2 regions of the Mesorhizobium sp. M0664 genome follow, and region 1 is predicted to be linked to the other one. Evidence: predicted binding sites of a transcription regulator. Region 1 holds the regulator's gene; the other holds the start of a gene.
The links. The regulator LexA, encoded in region 1, represses DNA repair genes until DNA is damaged. The targets are predictions, from matches to a motif close to TGTTCNNNNTGTGTTCNG.
Positions count from the first base shown of each region.

Region 2: recA (recombinase RecA) is a predicted target of LexA. The motif match lies at 5,872-5,889, and genes of this name have one in related genera.

Region 1 is NZ_JAMYPW010000045.1:32,568-41,844, reverse strand. Features, by position in the region: gene NKI39_RS27730 (ComEC/Rec2 family competence protein) at 1-1,906, shown strand, start outside; gene lexA (transcriptional repressor LexA) at 1,900-2,634, opposite strand; gene kynU (kynureninase) at 3,082-4,329, shown strand; gene NKI39_RS27715 (hormone-sensitive lipase) at 4,425-5,255, shown strand; gene NKI39_RS27710 (molybdopterin molybdotransferase MoeA) at 5,263-6,468, opposite strand; gene moaC (cyclic pyranopterin monophosphate synthase MoaC) at 6,468-6,974, opposite strand; gene trpC (indole-3-glycerol phosphate synthase TrpC) at 6,977-7,789, opposite strand; gene trpD (anthranilate phosphoribosyltransferase) at 7,794-8,804, opposite strand; gene NKI39_RS27690 (SurA N-terminal domain-containing protein) at 8,801-9,277, opposite strand, start outside.
Region 2 is NZ_JAMYPW010000054.1:22,623-31,899, forward strand. Features, by position in the region: gene NKI39_RS29850 (glutathione S-transferase family protein) at 1-133, shown strand, start outside; gene NKI39_RS29855 (demethoxyubiquinone hydroxylase family protein) at 149-730, shown strand; gene NKI39_RS29860 (PhzF family phenazine biosynthesis protein) at 865-1,659, opposite strand; gene alaS (alanine--tRNA ligase) at 1,724-4,390, opposite strand; gene recA (recombinase RecA) at 4,650-5,747, opposite strand; gene NKI39_RS29875 (PfkB family carbohydrate kinase) at 6,025-6,948, shown strand; gene NKI39_RS29880 (TfoX/Sxy family protein) at 6,983-7,306, opposite strand; gene NKI39_RS29885 (GFA family protein) at 7,397-7,894, shown strand; gene sufA (Fe-S cluster assembly scaffold SufA) at 8,038-8,418, opposite strand; gene NKI39_RS29895 (SUF system Fe-S cluster assembly protein) at 8,530-8,922, opposite strand; gene NKI39_RS29900 (cysteine desulfurase) at 8,928-9,277, opposite strand, start outside.

The DNA of each region.
Region 1 (9,277 bases):
GCCCATGGCGAGCGGCCGCATCAGGCTGACAATCGATGTGATCTCAACCGCCAGGCCGACACTGCGCTACATGCCGGAACGGGTCCGCGTTTCGGCGATGAAGATACCGGCTGAGCTGACCGCCGGTTCCGAGATCACCGGCTATGTGCGGCTGCTGCCGCCGACCGGCCCGGTGCGGCCCGACAGCTATGATTTCTCCTTCGACAGCTATTTCGCCGGTATCGGCGGCAGCGGCTTTTTTCTCGGCAATCCGAAAATCGTGTCGTCGGACAGCATGCCGCTTGCCGCGCAGCTTTCTTCCGCGATCGAAGACGCGCGTGAATCCATCGCCGACCATATCCGCAGCCGCATCGGCGGTGCCGAGGGCGAGATTGCTGCTGCGCTGATCGTCGGCGTGCGCGCCGGCATTCCCGAGGAGATCAACGAAGCGATGCGGCGCACCGGCATCTACCACATCATCTCCATCTCGGGGCTGCATATGGCGTTGGTCGCCGGCACCATCATGGCGCTGCTGCGGGGTGCCTTCGCGCTGTTTCCCGATTTCTCATCGCGACGGCCGGTCAAGAAATATGCCGCGGCCGCCGCGCTTTTTTCGATTGCGGCCTACCTCGTCTTTTCCGGCATTGTCGTGGCGGCCGAACGCAGCTTCATCATGCTGGCGGTGATGCTTATCGCCGTGCTGTTCGACCGGGCCGCGCTCACCATGCGCAACCTGGCGATCTCGGCCATCGCGGTCATCCTGGTGTCGCCGCACGAGGTGGTCGGTCCGAGTTTCCAGATGTCCTTCGCCGCGACGGCGGCCCTTGTCGGCGCCTATGCAGGCTGGTCCGATTACCGCGCCGGCAGGGCCACCACGCCGCCGCCGCGGCAGTCGCCGCTACGCTTTGCCACTCGAAAGGTCCTGCTGGGCATGTGCGGTCTGGCGATGACCTCGATCATTGCAGGGAGCGCCACGGCGCTTTTCGCCATATGGCATTTCCAGCGCGTGGCGCCGCTCAGCCTGTTCGCCAATCTGGCCATCATGCCCATCGTGTCACTGGTCGTCATGCCCTTCGCCGTTCTCAGCGCGCTGGCGATGCCGTTCGGTGCGGATGGCCCTTTTCTCTATGTCATGGGCAAGGGGCTGACGGCGATGATCGCCCTGTCCGGGTGGATCTCGGAGCGCTCGCCGATCGATGCGGTCGGGCTGATTTCGCTGAGATCCGTCCTTCTGGTGACGATCGCCCTCGTCATTGCCAGCATGGCGACGACGTGGTTGCGGCTGGCGGCACTTCCTTTTGCGCTCGCCGGCTTGCTGACGACAACGCAGACACGCATACCCGACGTATTGGTCTCGGAGGACGCACGGCTGGTCGCGCTGCCGATCGGCAGCGGTGAACTCGCGGTCAACCGGGCACGCCCGAATGAGTTCACCATCGACAACTGGAAACGCGCGCTCACATCAGAGGCTATCGTCGCGCCGGAAACACCTGGAAAGAACGACCCGCAATTCGACATTGCCGATCCGGCCGACCTACCGCCGGGCATGCCGTTCATTTGCACGGACGGCCTCTGCCTTGCCAGGCATCCATCCGGCGCGATCATCGCGCAAGCCAAGGACCGCGATACTGCGCGGCCAGCCTGCGCCTTTGCCAGCTTGATCGTCATCGACGACGCCACCGCCCATAACCCCTGCTACTACGACCGGCTGGTCCTCGTCGTCACCAAACGGCAACTGGCGCGCGCGGGAAGTGCCGCCGTCTATTTCGATCCACAAGCGGCAACACGCGCCGAGATCCGCTTCGCCGTCGAAAAATCATACCGGCCCTGGCACGTGCAGCGGAAATTTTCACGCGCGGCACGGGGCCTGCCGCCATACCGCCGGGCCGACAACCCCAAAGCCGGCGCCAAGGGCGGAGCTCAGTAGCGGCGGATCAGTCCGACGAGCTTGCCCTGCACCTTGACCCTGTCTGGTCCGAAGATGCGCGTCTCGTAGGCCGGATTGGCGGCTTCCAGGGCGATCGAGGCGCCCTTGCGGCGGAACCGCTTCAGCGTCGCTTCCTCCTCGTCGACCAGTGCCACCACGATCTCACCGGGGCTCGCCGTATCGGCATTGCGGATGATCACCGTGTCGCCGTCGAAAATGCCGGCCTCGATCATCGAATCGCCTTTGACCTCAAGCGCATAATGCTCGCCGCCCATGATCATATCCGGCGGCACCGAAATCGAATGCGTCTGGTGCTGGATGGCGTCGATCGGCACACCGGCAGCGATGCGGCCCATCACTGGGATCGAAACGGCGGCGACGACATCGTCGTCATTTCCGGCTGCGGGCACGCGCGACGATGTCGGCTTGCCTTGCCGAGGGGCGCCTTGCCCAAGACTGCCCTGGATGACACTCGGCGAGAACTTGCGTGCCGCATTGAGGCCGGGGGCGATCGAGTCAGGCAGGCGTAGCACCTCCAGCGCACGGGCCCGGTTGGGCAAACGGCGAATGAAGCCGCGCTCCTCCAGCGCCGTAATCAGCCGGTGGATTCCGGATTTGGAAGCCAGGTCGAGCGCTTCCTTCATCTCGTCGAATGAAGGCGGGATACCGCTTTCCTTCAACCTTTCGTGGATGAACATAAGCAGTTCGTGTTGTTTGCGTGTCAGCATAGCGACCCCCAACAGAATCAGAAAAACAAACCCAGAACAAACACTATCTGTTCCAGTTGTGTTCCGCAACTGTTTAAAGTTTAATGAATGCGTTAAGGCTCGGGAAACAAACGACGTCCCCTACCGGCGTACCGCATTTTCACCGCCGCGAGCCTCATCGCCTTGATTCTGCTTTCGTTTGCGCCCTTCTGGCCTCCTAGAAGGCGGCACTGGCATCGGCCGTCGGTCGGCAAAAGGCACGGAATTGAACCCGTATCGACTGTGCGGTTTGGTCAATGCACCGTGAACGAAACGAACTCAAAACGCCAACCTCGGGTTAAGTCCCGGTTTCCACCGCCTGGTCAGGCTGCTTCTCGCCGGTGGAGCCTTGCTGCGCGCAACCAAGTAATGGAAGAACAGTCGATGCGTGTCCGGCGTTGCGTTGGATCTTGGGGGAGCAGACAAATCATGACAGGAATTCCCGATCTCGTGGCCATAAAGGCGATGGATGCCGCGGATCCGCTGCGCGCGATGCGCGACCGCTTTGTGTTGCCGCAAGGAGTGATCTATCTCGACGGCAATTCGCTAGGAGCTGCTTCACGTGCCGCTTTCGATGAACTGCACAAGGCCGCGACCGAAGAATGGTCGCATGATCTCATCCGCGCATGGAACACGGCCGGCTGGTTCAACATGCCGCTTGAACTTGGCGACCAGCTCGGGCGCCTGATCGGGGCCGCGGCCGGCCAGACAGTGGTCTGCGACACGACATCGGTCAATATCTACAAGCTGCTGCACGCCGCCATGGCCATGCGACCGGAGCGGCAGGTCATCGTCGCCGAGGGCGATAGTTTTCCGACGGACCTCTACATGGCCGAGGGTGTGGTTTCGACGCGAAAAGATACGCTGCTGCGCCTCTCGGGAGTCGACGCGCCGACCATCGAAGAGCTGATCGACGAACGCACCGCTGTGGTGCTGGTCAACCACGTCAACTATAAGTCGGGCGAACTGCGCGACATGCCGGCGCTGACGCGCAGGGCTCAGGAAGCCGGGGCGATGATCGTCTGGGATCTCTGCCACACCGCCGGCGCGATGCCAGTCGAACTCGACAAGGCAAACGCCGATTTTGCCGTTGGCTGCACCTACAAATATCTGAATGGCGGCCCGGGCGCGCCTGCCTTCATCTATGCGGCTGAGCGGCATCTTTCCGACATCCAGCAGCCGCTCACCGGCTGGTGGGGCCATGCACGGCCCTTCGCCTTCGAGCCAGGCTATGCGGCCGGCACCGGCATCCGCCGGTTTCTGTGCGGCACACAGCCGGTCCTGTCGATGCGCACGCTGAAGGGCGCGCTCGACATCTGGAACGATGTCGACATGACGGCGGTGCGCAAGAAGAGCATCGCGCTGGCGGATCTGTTCATCGAGCTTGTCGAGGCAAAGTGCGGCACTTACGGGCTCACGCTCGAAAGCACGCGCGATGGGGAAAAACGCGGCAGCCAGATTTCATTCATGCATGAGCATGGCTACCAGGTCATGCGCGCGCTGATCGAACGTGGCGTGATCGGCGATTTTCGCGCGCCATCGACCATGCGCTTCGGCTTCACCCCGCTCTATGTCGGCTATGCCGATGTCTGGCAGGCCGCCAAAGTGCTTGAGGACATCCTGCACACCGGTGCGTGGAAGGATGCGCGCTTCGCCATCAAAGCAGCTGTCACTTGAGATTGATGCGAGAGCTGGAATCGTGAGGCTGGCGACGACGCGCCGCGCGATGCTTACGGCTACGCTGCAGGGCCATATGCCAGGGAGGGCGCAGGGTGTTCGAACGTCACATTGCCGATTGGGACAACGCCTATGCCAACAGCGCCAACATAGCCGGCAGCGATCGCTGGCCGGCGGCCTGGATCGAGCCCGCGCGGGTTTTCCGCGACGTGCTTTCGACCGAGGGCAGGGCGCGGCTCGACATGGCCTATGGCGACAATCCACGCAACCGGCTCGATCTTTTCCTGCCGGCCATCAAGCCCAAGGGACTCGTGGTGTTCGTTCATGGCGGCTACTGGATGGAATTCGACAAGAATTTCTGGTCGCATCTTGCCGCTGGCCCTGTTGATCGCGGCTATGCGGTGGCGATGCCGTCCTACACGCTCTGTCCGCAGATACGCATTGGCGGCATCGTCAAGGAAGTCGGCGCGGCGATCGGCAAGGCGGCGGCGATCGTTGCAGGGCCGCTGATGCTGACCGGGCACTCGGCCGGCGGCCATCTTGTTAGCCGGATGGTTACGGCGACGACGCCGCTGGCGCCCGAAGTCGTCCGGCGCGTTCGTCATGTAGTGTCGATCTCGGGGGTGCACGATTTGCGCCCGATCATGCGCACCGGCATGAACGAGACGCTGGCGATCGATGAGGCCGAGGCGCAGGCCGAAAGCCCGGTGCTGCTGCGCCCGATGGACAAGGCCCGCCTGACCTGCTGGGCCGGCGGCGGCGAGCGCGCTGAATTCCTGCGTCAGAGCGCGTTGCTGGCCAACATCTGGATCGGCCTGGGTACCGCGACCAGCTCGGTGGTCGAGCCTGACCGGCATCATTTCAACATCATCGACGGTTTGGCCGATCCAGACCATCCGCTGACCCGGACCTTGATTTCGGAGTGAGGCAGGTTCAGCGTAGCATCAGTACGTCGCAGGGGGAGCCCGCCGCCGCGGCAGGCGCGAACGGCGCGCGAACGATCAGCCCGTCGGCATCGGCCAGCATTTTCAGCATCGAGGAGTCCTGGATGCCGAACGGCGTCGCCACGAGCGTACCGGCGTCATCAATGACAACAGCCCGCACATAATCTTGCCTGAGATCGTTGGCCGGCATGGCGGCACCGAGCCGTGCCCGACGTATATCCTGCTGAAAGGCGCGGCCGCCGAGCCGCGCCAGCAGCGGCTTCAGGAAGAGCTGAGTGCAGACCAGGCTTGCCACCGGATTGCCGGGCAGGCCGATGCAGCGAATGTCTCCCAGCCGCCCGAACATCAGTGGCTTGCCCGGCCGCATGGCGATCTTCCAGAAATCGAGCGTCATGCCTTGCCCGGTCAGCACCTCATGGACGAAGTCGTGGTCACCGACCGAGGCACCGCCCAGCGTGACGATGACGTTCGCGCCAGCCTTCACGGCCTTTTCAACCAGCGCAGCGATCGCCTCCCTGCGGTCCGGCGCGATGCCAAGGTCGAGCGCGCGCGCACCGACCGACTGTGCGGCAGCGGCGACACCATAGGCGTTGGAGGAGATGATCTGGTCGGGGCCAAGATCGCTGCCCGGCGGCAGCAATTCGTCGCCGGTGGCGATGATGGCGACCAGCGGCCGTTTGACCACGCGCACCTCGGGGTGATTGGCCGATGCCGCCAGCGATAAGGCCGCCGGGTCGAGCAGGCGGCCTTTGGGCAGCAGGACATCGCCCTTGGCGAAATCGAGCCCGAGGCGGCGGATGTTGCGCCCCTGCACCGTCGGTTCCGTCACTTCGACGCTGCTGCCACCGAGATCGCGGGCGTTCTCCTGGATGACGATAGTGTCGGCGCCTTCGGGAAGCGGTGCGCCGGTAAAGATGCGCACGGCCTGCCGCTGCTGCACCGTTCCGGCAAAGCCGCGTCCGGCCGGCGCCATGCCGACCACCGAAAGCCTTGCCGGTACGGACGCGATATCGGCCGCCCGCACGGCATAGCCGTCCATGGCGGAGGCGTTGAACGGCGGCTGGGTGCGGAGCGCCACAACCGGCTCCGCCAGCACGCGGTCGGCGGCATCCAGCAGTGCGACGCGTTCGCCCGGCAGCGCTGCTGCGCCGTCCAGCAGGCGCTCGAGCGCCTCGGCAACTGGGACCAGCGCCATTATCGGCCTGCCTCGGTGGCCCCGTCTCCGGTGATCTTGTAGTCGCCGGATTTGCCGCCGGTCTTTTCGACCAGCCTGATGCCGGAGATGACCATGGCGCGGTCGACCGCCTTGGCCATGTCGTAGATGGTCAGGCAAGCGACCGAGACGGCACTCAGAGCCTCCATCTCAACGCCGGTCTTGCCGGTGACGCGGGTCAATGCTGTCACCTTCAGGCCGGGCAGCGCGGCGTCCGCCTCGATATCGACAGATATCCTGGTCAGCAGCAGCGGATGGCAAAGCGGGATCAGTTCATGCGTCTTCTTGGCCGCCATGATGCCGGCAATGCGCGCGGTGCCCAGCACGTCGCCCTTCTTGGCGTCGCCGGCGAGGATCATGTCCAGCGTCTCGGGCCGCATCGCGACAAAACCTTCTGCGACTGCCGTGCGCACCGTCTCAGCCTTGTCGCCGACATCGACCATGTTGGCTTCGCCCTGCGCGCCAAGATGGGTGAGGGCGGCCGCCATCCTCAAACGGCCTCTGCCGGCGCCTTGCCCGTCAACAGCAGGCGCGTTGCCGCGGCCACGTCCTGCTGGCGCATCAGGCTCTCGCCGACCAGGAAAGTCGCAATGCCGCTCTGCTCCAGCCGGCGGCAATCGTCGTGCGAAAAGATACCGCTCTCGCTGACCAGATGGCGGTCGGCCGGCACCATCGCTACCAGCCGCTCCGAGGTCTGTAGGCTGGTTTCGAAGGTCCGGAGATTGCGGTTGTTGATTCCGATCAGCCGCGACGACAGCTGCAGCGCGCGTTCCATTTCAGCCTCGTCATGCACTTCGACCAGCGCGTCCATGCCGAGCCCGAACGCTGTCGCTTCGAGTTCTCTTGCCAACGCGTCGTCGACGCTGGCCATGATGATCAGGATGGCATCGGCGCCCCATGCCCTGGCCTCGTAGACCTGATAGGGGTCGAACAGGAAATCCTTGCGCAATGCAGGCAGCTCGATGGCAGCGCGCGCAGTGGTGAGGAATTCGGGCGCGCCTTGGAAGGAGGGTGCGTCGGTCAGCACCGAAAGGCAGGCGGCACCGCCCTTCGCATAGGCCCTGGCCAGCGTCGGTGGATCGAAATCGGCGCGGATCAGGCCTTTGGATGGGCTAGCCTTCTTGATTTCGGCAATCAGCGCGAACCTGCCGGATTTGCGCTTTGCTTCAAGGGCGGAAAGAAAGCCGCGCGGCGCGTCGGCATCCGTCGCCCGCGCCTTGATCTCGGCGAGCGGCACGCGCGCCTTGGCCGCCGTGATCTCGTCGCGCTTGTAAGCCTCGATCTTGCGCAGGATGTCGGACATGGTTTTAACCGTTCGAAATCTCGATCAGCCTGTCGAGCACTTTCAGCGAGCGGCCGCTGTCGATGGCCTGCGCCGCCGTTACCATGCCGTCGGCGAGGGTCGTCGCTTTGCCGGCCACCACCAGCCCGGCGCCGGCATTCATCAGCACCGTATCGCGAAAGGCGCCGGCTGCGCCGGCCAGCATGTCGCGCAGTGCCTGGGCGTTGTGGGCGGCGTCGCCGCCGCGCAACTCGTCCTTGGTGTGCCGCTTCAGTCCGACGGCTTCCGGGGTCAGCGTAAAGCTGCGGATCTCGCCGCCGGCCAGTTCGGCGACAAGTGTCTCGCCGGTGGTGGTGATCTCGTCATAGCCGTCGCCATGGACGATCCAGGCATGGTCGGCACCAAGTTCCTTCAACGTTTCTGCCACCGGCATGATCCATTCGGGCAGGAACACGCCGACCATCTGCCGTCTGACACTGGCCGGATTGGAAAGTGGACCAAGCAGGTTGAAGATGGTGCGGGTGCCGAGCTCGACCCGGGTCGGGCCGACATGCTTCATCGCCGGGTGATGCGCCGGCGCGAACATGAAGCCAACGCCGGCCTCGTGGATGCAGCGGCCGATCGTCTCCGGAGGGATGTCGATCTTGACGCCCAATGCGATCAGCACATCGGCGGCGCCGGTCAGCGAGGACAGTCCGCGATTGCCGTGCTTGGCGACGGGCACGCCGCTGCCGGCGATGACGAAAGCGGATGCGGTCGAAATGTTGACGCTGTGCGAATTGTCGCCGCCGGTGCCGACAATGTCGATGGCGCCCTCGGGGGCTTCGACACGCAGCATCTTGGCGCGCATAGTGGCGACGGCGCCGGCGATCTCGCTGACGGTCTCACCGCGCACGCGCAATGCCATCAAGAAGCCGCCGATCTGGCCGGGGGTAGCATCGCCCGACATGATGATGTCGAAGGCCTCGCGCGCCTCCTCGAAGGAAAGAGCGCTGCCGGCGGCGACCTTGGCGATGTGGATCTTCAGCGCGCTCATCTGGCCAGGGCTTGGGTTACGGCCGCCTGATCGATGCGGACGTCATATTGCGTCTGCAACTGCGCCACCAACTGGTCGAGCAGGTCGTCGGACATGCCGGAGGTGAAGGACTTCTGTGCGTCCTGGGGCACTGAGCTGGCATCGGCCCCGGCAGGCTCGAACACCTCGGCAACCTTGAACAGGATCTGTCCGTCGCCCGTAGGTGAGGGGATCAGCCCGGTGCCGCCTTCGCCGACGCCGAACATCGCGGCGGCGCCTTCCTTGCCGAAATCGACGTCGTCCGCATCGCGCTTGACGCCGCGCTTGGTCTGCTTTTCGAGCTTGAGCTCACCGGCGATCACCTCGAGCGTGGCGCCAGCCTTGAGACGCTTCTCGAGCTCCTGTGCTTTTGCGGTGAGCCGTTTGGTGGTCTCCGCCGCGGTCCAGTCGGCCACGACCTTCTGGTGGACTTCGTCCAATGTGCGGTCGCGGGC
Region 2 (9,277 bases), on a different contig from region 1:
GCACGCCGCACCGATCATCGGCTATTTCGTCAAGGTCGCCGAGGGACAAGCCCTGCTGGCCGAGTTTGCCGAGATCCAGAATTGGTGGACCCGCATTGCGGCGCGTGCGAGCGTTGCCGGCAGGCTGACTTAACTCTCGAGCGCATTCATGGCCAAGCTCTCTCACCAGGACGCACTGACGGTGGCCAGAATAGTCAGAGTCAACCACGCCGGCGAGTACGGCGCGATCAGAATCTATTCGGCACAGATTCTTGTCGCGAAGCGTTTCTGGCCGGACTGCGTGCCGTCTTTGTCGGAGATGCTTGGGCACGAGCGCACCCATTGCGCGTGTTTCCATGCAGCCATGCCACTGCGAAATTCCCGACCGTGTCGCGTGATGCAATTCTGGAGCTGGGGCGGCTGGCTGCTGGGTTTCCTCACTGCCCTGCTCGGCCCGCAAGGCGTCTGGGCCTGCACCGCAGCTGTCGAAGCGGCGGTGCACCGCCATCTCGATGATCAGCTGTTCTTTCTCACCGGACGCGATCACGAGTTGCACGGCATCATCCTGTCCATCCGCGAAGAAGAGCTTGCCCATCTCCGTCACGCCGAAGAGCAGCTGACCTCGCCTGGACCGTTGCTGAACCGCCTGCGCGCAGCGATCTCCGTTACCACCGACTGCCTGATTTGGCTGTCGACCTGGGGGGACTCGACGCGAATGACGCGTGCCCTGAAGGCATCAAGGCATCTCTGATGAGCGCTATGCCGTTCTAGCGCCGCCTCTTTGGGGCCACTGCCCTGCGCCATCGGGCCGCCGCCCGGCCCTAACGCCATACCGTGATCTGGACACCTGGCTCAGGCGAAGCAGCCACCGAATTGGCAAGCCGCTCAATCGGGAAGGTAGATCTCCGCCTTCATGAAGGTCTTCGCACGGCCTGTGATCAGCACGCGATCTCCGGCCAGTTCGCATAGCAAATGCCCGCCGCGCTGCGAGCATTGGAATGCCGACAGATGCGTCTTGCCGAGTTTTTCAGACCAGTAAGGCACCAGCGTCGCATGAATGGAGCCGGTTACCGGATCCTCGGGAATGCCCGCCCCAGGCACGAAGTAACGGGAGACGAAATCGTGGGCTCGCCCAGGCGCGGTAATAACCAGGCCGAGAGGATGAAAACGTCCGATCCTGAGCAGATCGGGAACGAAAGATCGCACGGTTGTCTCGTCGGCAAGCTCGACAAACAGGTTCTCGAAATTGCGGAAGCTCGCAACCGGCCGCTGAGGCAATATCGCTTGCAGCGCCGAGTTCAGCTCTTCCTCGACGGGCTGCGGCGGAAAACAAGGCAGATCGAGCTGATAGCCCCCTTCCCACCGGGAAACCCGCAGCTCGCCGACCCGGGTGGCGAAGGCCATTTCGCCCTGACCATTGTATTCCGTAGCCAGCACATGGGCGGCCGCAAGAGTGGCGTGGCCGCAGAAGTCGACTTCGTGGACCGGCGTGAACCAGCGCAAATCCCAACCTTTGCCATTCGGCCGCACAAACGCGGTTTCAGCAAGATTGTTTTCGTTGGCGATGGCCTGCATTACCTGCTCCGACAGCCATTCCTCTAAAAGGAGAACGGCGGCAGGGTTACCCTGGAAGCCCCGTTCGGCAAAGGCATCGACCTGATACATCGTCAGCGTCGGCATATCGGCCCTCAAAGATATCCGCTGGGCGACGCGCCATTTCGGCCGTGCCGCCCCCGGTGCAGGTTCACGCCGCTTCGAGAGCCGCCTTCACCGCAGCGATCGCGTCTTCGGCCTTCGAGGCGTCCGGGCCGCCGGCCTGAGCCATATCGGGTCGCCCGCCGCCGCCCTGCCCGCCCAATGCCGCGGACGCGACGCGCACCAGATCGATGGCGCTGAAGCGGCCGGTCAGATCATCGGTGACGGCGACGACGACGCTTGCCTTGTTGTCCTCGCCGGCGCCGACAAAGACGACGATGCCGGAGCCGAGCGACTTCTTGCCGGCATCGGCCAACGGCTTAAGATCCTTTGGCGAGACGCCCGATACCGCCTTGCCGAGAAAACCGACACCGGCAATGGTTTCGTTTTCCGCCGGCACACCGGCTGGCGAGCGATCGCCCAGCGCCAGCTTCTTGCGCGCCTCTGTCAGCTCCTTTTCGAGCTTCTTGCGTTCGTCGAGCAGCGCCTCGACGCGGGCCGGCACATCGGCCGGCGAAATCTTCAGCGCGGCGGCGGCCGCCTTCAGCCGCTTGTCCTGTTCGTCGAGATGCTTTCTGGCCGCCTCGCCGGTCAACGCCTCGATGCGGCGAACGCCGGCAGCGACCGCGCTGTCGGACAGGATGCGCACCAAGCCGATATCGCCGGTCGCCCTGACATGCGTGCCGCCGCATAGCTCGACCGAATAAGGCCGGTTGGCCTTGGCGCCATGCAAGCCCGTGCCCATCGAAACGACGCGCACTTCATCGCCATATTTCTCGCCAAACAGCGCCATGGCGCCTTCGGCAATGGCGTCGTCGACAGACATCAGCCGCGTGGTTACAGGGCCGTTCTGAACGACGATCTCGTTTGCCATGCGCTCGACCTCTTCGAGCTCGTCAGGCGAGATCGGCTTGTTGTGGGAGATGTCGAAGCGCAGACGCTCGGGCGCGACCAGCGAGCCCTTCTGCGCCACATGGGTACCCAGCACCTCGCGCAGCGCCTCATGGATCAGATGCGTGGCGGAATGGTTCGCGCGCAGCCTGGTGCGCCGCGCGTGGTCCACCTTCAGCTCGACGGTCGCGCCCGTCTTGACCGTGCCGGTAGCCACCTTGCCGAGATGGACGAAAAGCCCATCGGCCTTCTTCTGGGTATCGGATATTTCGATCGAGAACCCGTCGCCCGAAATGACGCCGGTGTCGCCCATCTGGCCACCGGACTCGCCATAGAACGGCGTCTGGTTGACAACCACGGCAACGGCGTCACCCTTGCCGGCGCTGTCGACGGTTTTGCCGTCCCTGACCAGCGCCTGGACGAGGCCTTCGGCCTGCTCGGTCTCATAACCCAGGAATTCGGTGGCGCCGGTCTCCTCACGCACCGCGAACCATATCGTCTCGGTTGCGGCCTCACCGGAACCAGCCCAGCTTTTGCGCGCCTCCGCCTTCTGCCGCTCCATCGCCTCGGTGAAGCCGGCAAGGTTGACCGAGATGTTGCGCTGGCGCAGCGCATCCTGCGTCAGATCGAGCGGAAAGCCATAGGTGTCGTAGAGCTTGAACGCTGTCTCGCCATCCAGCATGTTGCCGGAGGCCAGCGTTTCCGTCGCCTCGGAAAGCAAGCCCAAGCCGCGCACCAGCGTCTTGCGGAAACGAGTTTCCTCAAGCTTCAGCGTTTCGGTGATCATCTGTTCGCCGCGCACCAGTTCCGGGTAGGCTTGGCCCATCTCGCGGACCAGCGCCGGCACCAGGCGCCACATCAGCGGATCGTGGGCGCCGAGCAACTGCGCGTGGCGCATGGCGCGGCGCATGATGCGACGAAGCACGTAGCCGCGGCCTTCGTTGGACGGCAGCACGCCGTCGGCGACCAGGAAGCAGGACGAACGCAAATGGTCGGCGATGACGCGGAACGATGCGGCGGTGCCCGCATCCGGACCTTTGCCAAGCGCCGAAGACGCAGCGTCGATCAGGTGGCGGAACAGGTCGGTTTCGAAGACGCTTTCAACCCCTTGCAGGATAGATGCCATGCGCTCGAGACCCATGCCTGTGTCGATCGACGGACGCGGCAGGTCGACGCGCTCGTCCTTCGTCACCTGTTCATACTGCATGAACACCAGGTTCCAGAATTCGAGGAAACGGTCGCCATCCTCCTCGGGGCTGCCGGGAGGGCCGCCCCAGATATGCTCGCCACGGTCGATGAATATCTCCGAACACGGCCCGCAAGGCCCGGTGTCACCCATCGCCCAGAAATTGTCCGAAGTCGCGATGCGGATGATGCGATCGTCCGAAAGGCCGGCGATCTTCTTCCAGTACGAAGCCGCCTCGTCGTCGGTGTGGTAGACGGTGACCAGCAGCTTGTCCTTCTTCAGCCCGAACTCCCTGGTGATCAGGTTCCAGGCAAGCTCTATGGCCCGCTCCTTGAAATAGTCGCCGAAGGAGAAATTGCCGAGCATCTCGAAGAAGGTCAGGTGGCGCGCAGTGTAGCCGACATTGTCGAGGTCGTTGTGCTTGCCGCCGGCGCGAACACTCTTCTGGGCGGTCGTGGCGCGCGAATACGGCCGCTTCTCCAGACCGGTGAAAACGTTCTTGAACTGCACCATGCCGGCATTGGTGAACATCAGCGTCGGGTCGTTGCGCGGCACCAGCGGGCTTGACGCGACGACCTCGTGACCTTCCTTGCGAAAATAGTCGAGAAATGCCGACCGGATCTCGTTGACGCCACTCATGAATACTGCCTTTTCGAGAGAACCGCCGGCTGCCGGCGGAAAATAGACATGGCCTTTTAGCGGTCGCACCGCAGCCTGTCCAGAAACACCAAATGGGCTCAAATCCCGGCTTTCACCAGCGCCTTGAAATGCGTCTGCCTCGCCGTCAAACGCGAACCGCCGGCCCTGGGCCGGCGGTTCGAAACGCATCGATTACGCAAACTCACAATCAAAACATCAAATCGAAACCTGGCTGAGGCTCAGCGAGGCGTCGCTTGCCCTACATCACCCCAGCGTCGTCCTCGAAACCGTCGTCGCTGCTTTCGGAGCCGCCGTTCTCAAGGAATTTCTCAGCGATCAGCCCGGCATTCTGCCGTAGCGCCAGCTCGATCTCGCGCGCCGTGTCGGGATTGTCGCGCAGGAACAGTTTTGCGTTTTCGCGGCCCTGGCCAAGACGCTGCGAATTGTAGGAGAACCAGGCGCCCGACTTTTCGACCACGCCCGCCTTGACGCCGAGATCGACCAGCTCGCCGGTCTTGGAGACGCCCTCGCCATACATGATGTCGAACTCGACCACCTTGAAGGGCGGCGCCAGCTTGTTCTTGACGACCTTGACGCGGGTCTGGTTGCCGACGACCTCGTCGCGATCCTTGACCGAGCCGATGCGGCGGATGTCGAGGCGGACCGAGGCATAGAATTTCAACGCATTGCCGCCGGTCGTCGTCTCGGGCGAACCGAACATGACGCCGATCTTCATGCGGATCTGGTTGATGAAGATGACCATGGTGTTGGAGCGCGAGATCGAGGCGGTCAGCTTGCGCAGTGCCTGGCTCATCAGGCGGGCCTGCAGGCCGGGCAGCGAATCGCCCATCTCGCCTTCGATTTCCGCTCGCGGCGTCAGCGCCGCCACCGAATCGACCACCAGCACGTCGATGGCGCCGGAGCGCACCAGCGTGTCGCAGATCTCCAGCGCCTGCTCGCCGGTATCGGGCTGCGAGATCAGCAGGTTTTCGAGATCGACGCCGAGCTTGCGGGCATAGACCGGGTCGAGCGCGTGCTCGGCATCGACGAAGGCGCAGATGCCGCCCTTCTTCTGGGCTTCGGCCACCGTGTGCAGCGCCAGCGTCGTCTTGCCCGAGCTTTCCGGCCCGTAGATCTCGACGATGCGGCCGCGTGGCAGGCCGCCGACGCCAAGCGCGATGTCCAGCCCAAGCGAGCCGGTCGGCACCGTTTCGATCTCGACGACCTGCTCGTTCGCGCCGAGCCGCATGATCGAGCCCTTGCCGAAGGCACGCTCGATTTGCGACAGCGCCGCATCCAGAGCCTTTGATTTGTCCACCGCTTTGTCCTCTACAAGCCGCAAAGAATTCTGAGCCATGATACATCACCCCGTGGTCGTCAATGGAGGCCGGACAATCCCGCAATCCTTAAAAGAATGTACCTCATTTGTTCTCATTTGTCAATGAGCACCAAGGGTTTGAAAAATAACGTATATCGCTATTTGTTCTATTTTTGTTTCGCAATTATTGCTTCCGATGTGTCTCGCCTCGCATACGGCGCCGTTGCCGTCACCAACCGAATCGGACCCGCGATTGCGGGGTTCCGCCCGGCGACCTAGTCTCCCCCGGGCAACAGCTAAAGGGCATTTTGACGGCATGATCAAATCCTCAACGATCCTGGCCGTGGGCGGCGCCTATATCGAGCGGCGCGGCCGGGTTGCCGGCGCCTTCGTGCCAGCAGCGTCTAATCCGGGCACGATGCGCGAGCATGTCGGCGGCGCCGTCTTCAACGCCTTGCGCTGTGCCGTGCGCCGCGGCGTCTCGGCCTCGCTGCTTTCGGTGCGCGGCGGCGATGCCCTTGGCGACACGGTTTTACGCGCCGTCACCGAGGCCGGCATTGCCGACCTGTCGGCGGTGTTCCTCGACCGCGCGACGCCAAGCCATACGATGCTGATCGACAGCGACGGCGGGCTGATCGCCGGCCTTGCCGACATGGTGCTCTACGAACTGGCGCTTCCCAAGCAGATCCGCCGTGCCAAGGTGCGGGAAGCGATCGGTTCGGCCGACGCGGTGCTGTGCGACGCCAACCTGCCGTCGACCGCGCTGGAGCGGCTGGCGGCACTCGCCGCCGGCAAGCCGGTGTTTGCGCTTGCGGTCTCGCCCAACAAAGCGGCGCGGCTGACGCCGGTGCTCGACCGTCTGGCGATGGCCTTCATGAACCGGCGCGAGGCCGGCGTGCTCGCCGGCGTCCAAATCGATCAAGGCATCGTCGACGGCCTGAGACGCGCCGGGCTGAAAAGCGGCGTGATCACCGCCGGCGACGAACCAGTGCTCGGTTTCGACGAATTGGGCGCGTTCTCGATCTCGCCACCGCCGCTGCAAAAGCGGACCGATGCTGCCGGCGCCGGCGACGCATTGGCAGGCGCCACGATCGCTGCCCTGCTGCGCGGCCTGACGCTGCGCGCGGCACTGCGCGAAGGCATTGCCGCAGCTATGCTCGTCGTCGAGAGTGCCGCCTTCACCAGCGCTGGCTTTGCCGAGGCGCTGGCGCTCGTGCCCGAGGCGCGGGACCTGGCATGAAGTGCGGCCCGGAATTGCCGAAGCATGACGCAGCCTATTTGCCGGCGCGCCGTGCTGCCTCGTAGGCGCGGCGCGACCAGATCGCCATCTCGTCGGGATCGTCGAACGCGCTGTCGGGAACGCTCCAATAGGGCATCGACACGAGCTTGCCGTGGCGCGAGCCGGTATAGGTCCATTGCCGGCAGCCGGCCGCTTCGAAATCCGGGGCGCTTTCGGCGTCGGCCTTCAGCATCAATTCGCCACCGATGACGATGGCGACGATGACGCCGTCGAAATAGATGCCCTTGCCGCCGAACAGCTTGCGGATGCTGACCGGGCCGAGGCCTTCGAAAAGCTCTTCTATGCGCTCGTTGTCCATGCGGCGATCATGTCACCCGGATTTCCCCTTGTCATCGCCGCAACCGGCGCCATCCTGACAAAGTGCAAATCACTTTCGTCGGAGTTTCTCATGCCGCTTCTGCTCAAAGGGTCCTGCCGGTGCAATGCCGTGCGTTTCGAGGTGGAAAGCCACACGCCGGTGCCGTTCATGCTGTGCTACTGCTCGATCTGCCGCAAGCAGCAGGGCGGCGGCGGTTTTGCCATCAATCTCGGCGCCGATTACCAGACGCTGAAAATCCAGGGCAAGCGCCATCTCGGCGTCTACCGCGCCGAGATCGAGGACGACGAGCACCCGCAACGCGAGATCTCGACCGGCGAGCGGAACTTCTGCACGAAATGCGGGACGGCACTCTGGCTCTACGATCCGACCTGGCCGGAGCTGGTGCATCCGTTTGCCTCGGCGATCGACACCGACCTGCCAAAGCCGCCGGAGAAGGTGCATCTGATGCTGAAATACAAGGCGAACTGGGTCGAGCCGGATATCGGCAAGGGCGACAAGGTGTTCGATGTCTACCCGGAGGAGTCGATCGCAGACTGGCACAAGCGAACGGGGATGTGGGTGGATTAGCGTTCTTCTCCCCGTCGCTATACGGGGAGAAGATGCCGGCAGGCAGATGTGGGGCGGCGCAAACATTGCGAACGCCGGCTCGGCCCCTCATCCGGCCCTTCGGGCCACCTTCTCCCCGTATAGTGACGGGGAGAACGAAAACCTCAGGCCGAAGCGCGCGCCTCGGCCAGTGCCTTCAGATCAGCCGGCTTCAATTCGACCGATTCGCCGCAGCCGCAGGCCGAGCTCTGGTTCGGATTGCGGAAGGTGAAGCCGGTTCGCAGTGTCGTCTGCTCGAAATCCATCTCGGTGCCGAACAGGAAAAGTGCCGCCTCCGGCGCGACATAGACATGGGCGCCATCGCGCTCGATATGGTCGTCCTTGGTGTTCGGCTCGGTCACCAGATCGACCGTATATTCCATGCCGGCGCAGCCGCCCTTCTTGATGCCAAGGCGAATGCCATGCGCATTCTCACGGGTCGCGACGATCTCGCGCACCCGGTCGGCAGCCTTTTCGGTCATCGTGATGACGGCGAAGCGTCCCATGTCTTTCCTTCTCCATTCTTTGCAGGTTCAAGGCCTGCCGAATGATTCCTCACCTAAAATGGTGAAGTTTTGTACCCGGCGCAAGTGCGCCAGCCTCTGTCTGGTCGGATGCTAATACCAGCCCACCGCCACCTGTGCCTCTTCCGACATGCGGTCGGGCGACCAGGGGGGATCGAAGGTCATGTTGACCTCGACGCCGGAAACGCCTTCGACGGCGCCGACGGCATTTTCGACCCAACCCGGCATTTCGCCGGCCACCGGGCAGCCGGGCGCGGTCAGCGTCATGTCGATCTTGACCGAGCGGTCGTCCTCGATGTCGATCTTGTAGACCAGGCCGAGCTCGTAGATGTCGGCCGGGATTTCCGGGTCGTAGACCGTCTTCAGCGCCGAGACGATGTCGTCGGTCAGCCGCGCCAATTCGTCGGCGGGGATTGTCGATCCGGAAACCGCCGCATTGGTCGTCGCTTCCGAATTGGTCTCGGCGGTGTGGCTGGCATCATCCATGATCGTCACCCGAAGAATTTTCGCGCTTTTTCCAGCGCATCGGCCAAAGCATCGACTTCGGCCCTGGTATTATACATGCCGAACGACGCCCTGCATGTGGATGTTACGCCGAAGCGTTTCAACAGCGGCTGGGCGCAATGCGTGCCGGCGCGGACCGCCACTCCCTGCCGGTCGATGACCATCGACACGTCATGGGCGTGGATGCCCTGCAGCTCGAACGAGATGATGGCGCCCTTGCCGGGCGCATCGCCGAAGATGCGCAGCGAGTTGATGGCGCGCAACCGCTGATGCGCATAGTCCTTCAGATCGGCCTCGTGCGCGGCGATGCGCTCGCGGCCGATCTTTTCCATGTATT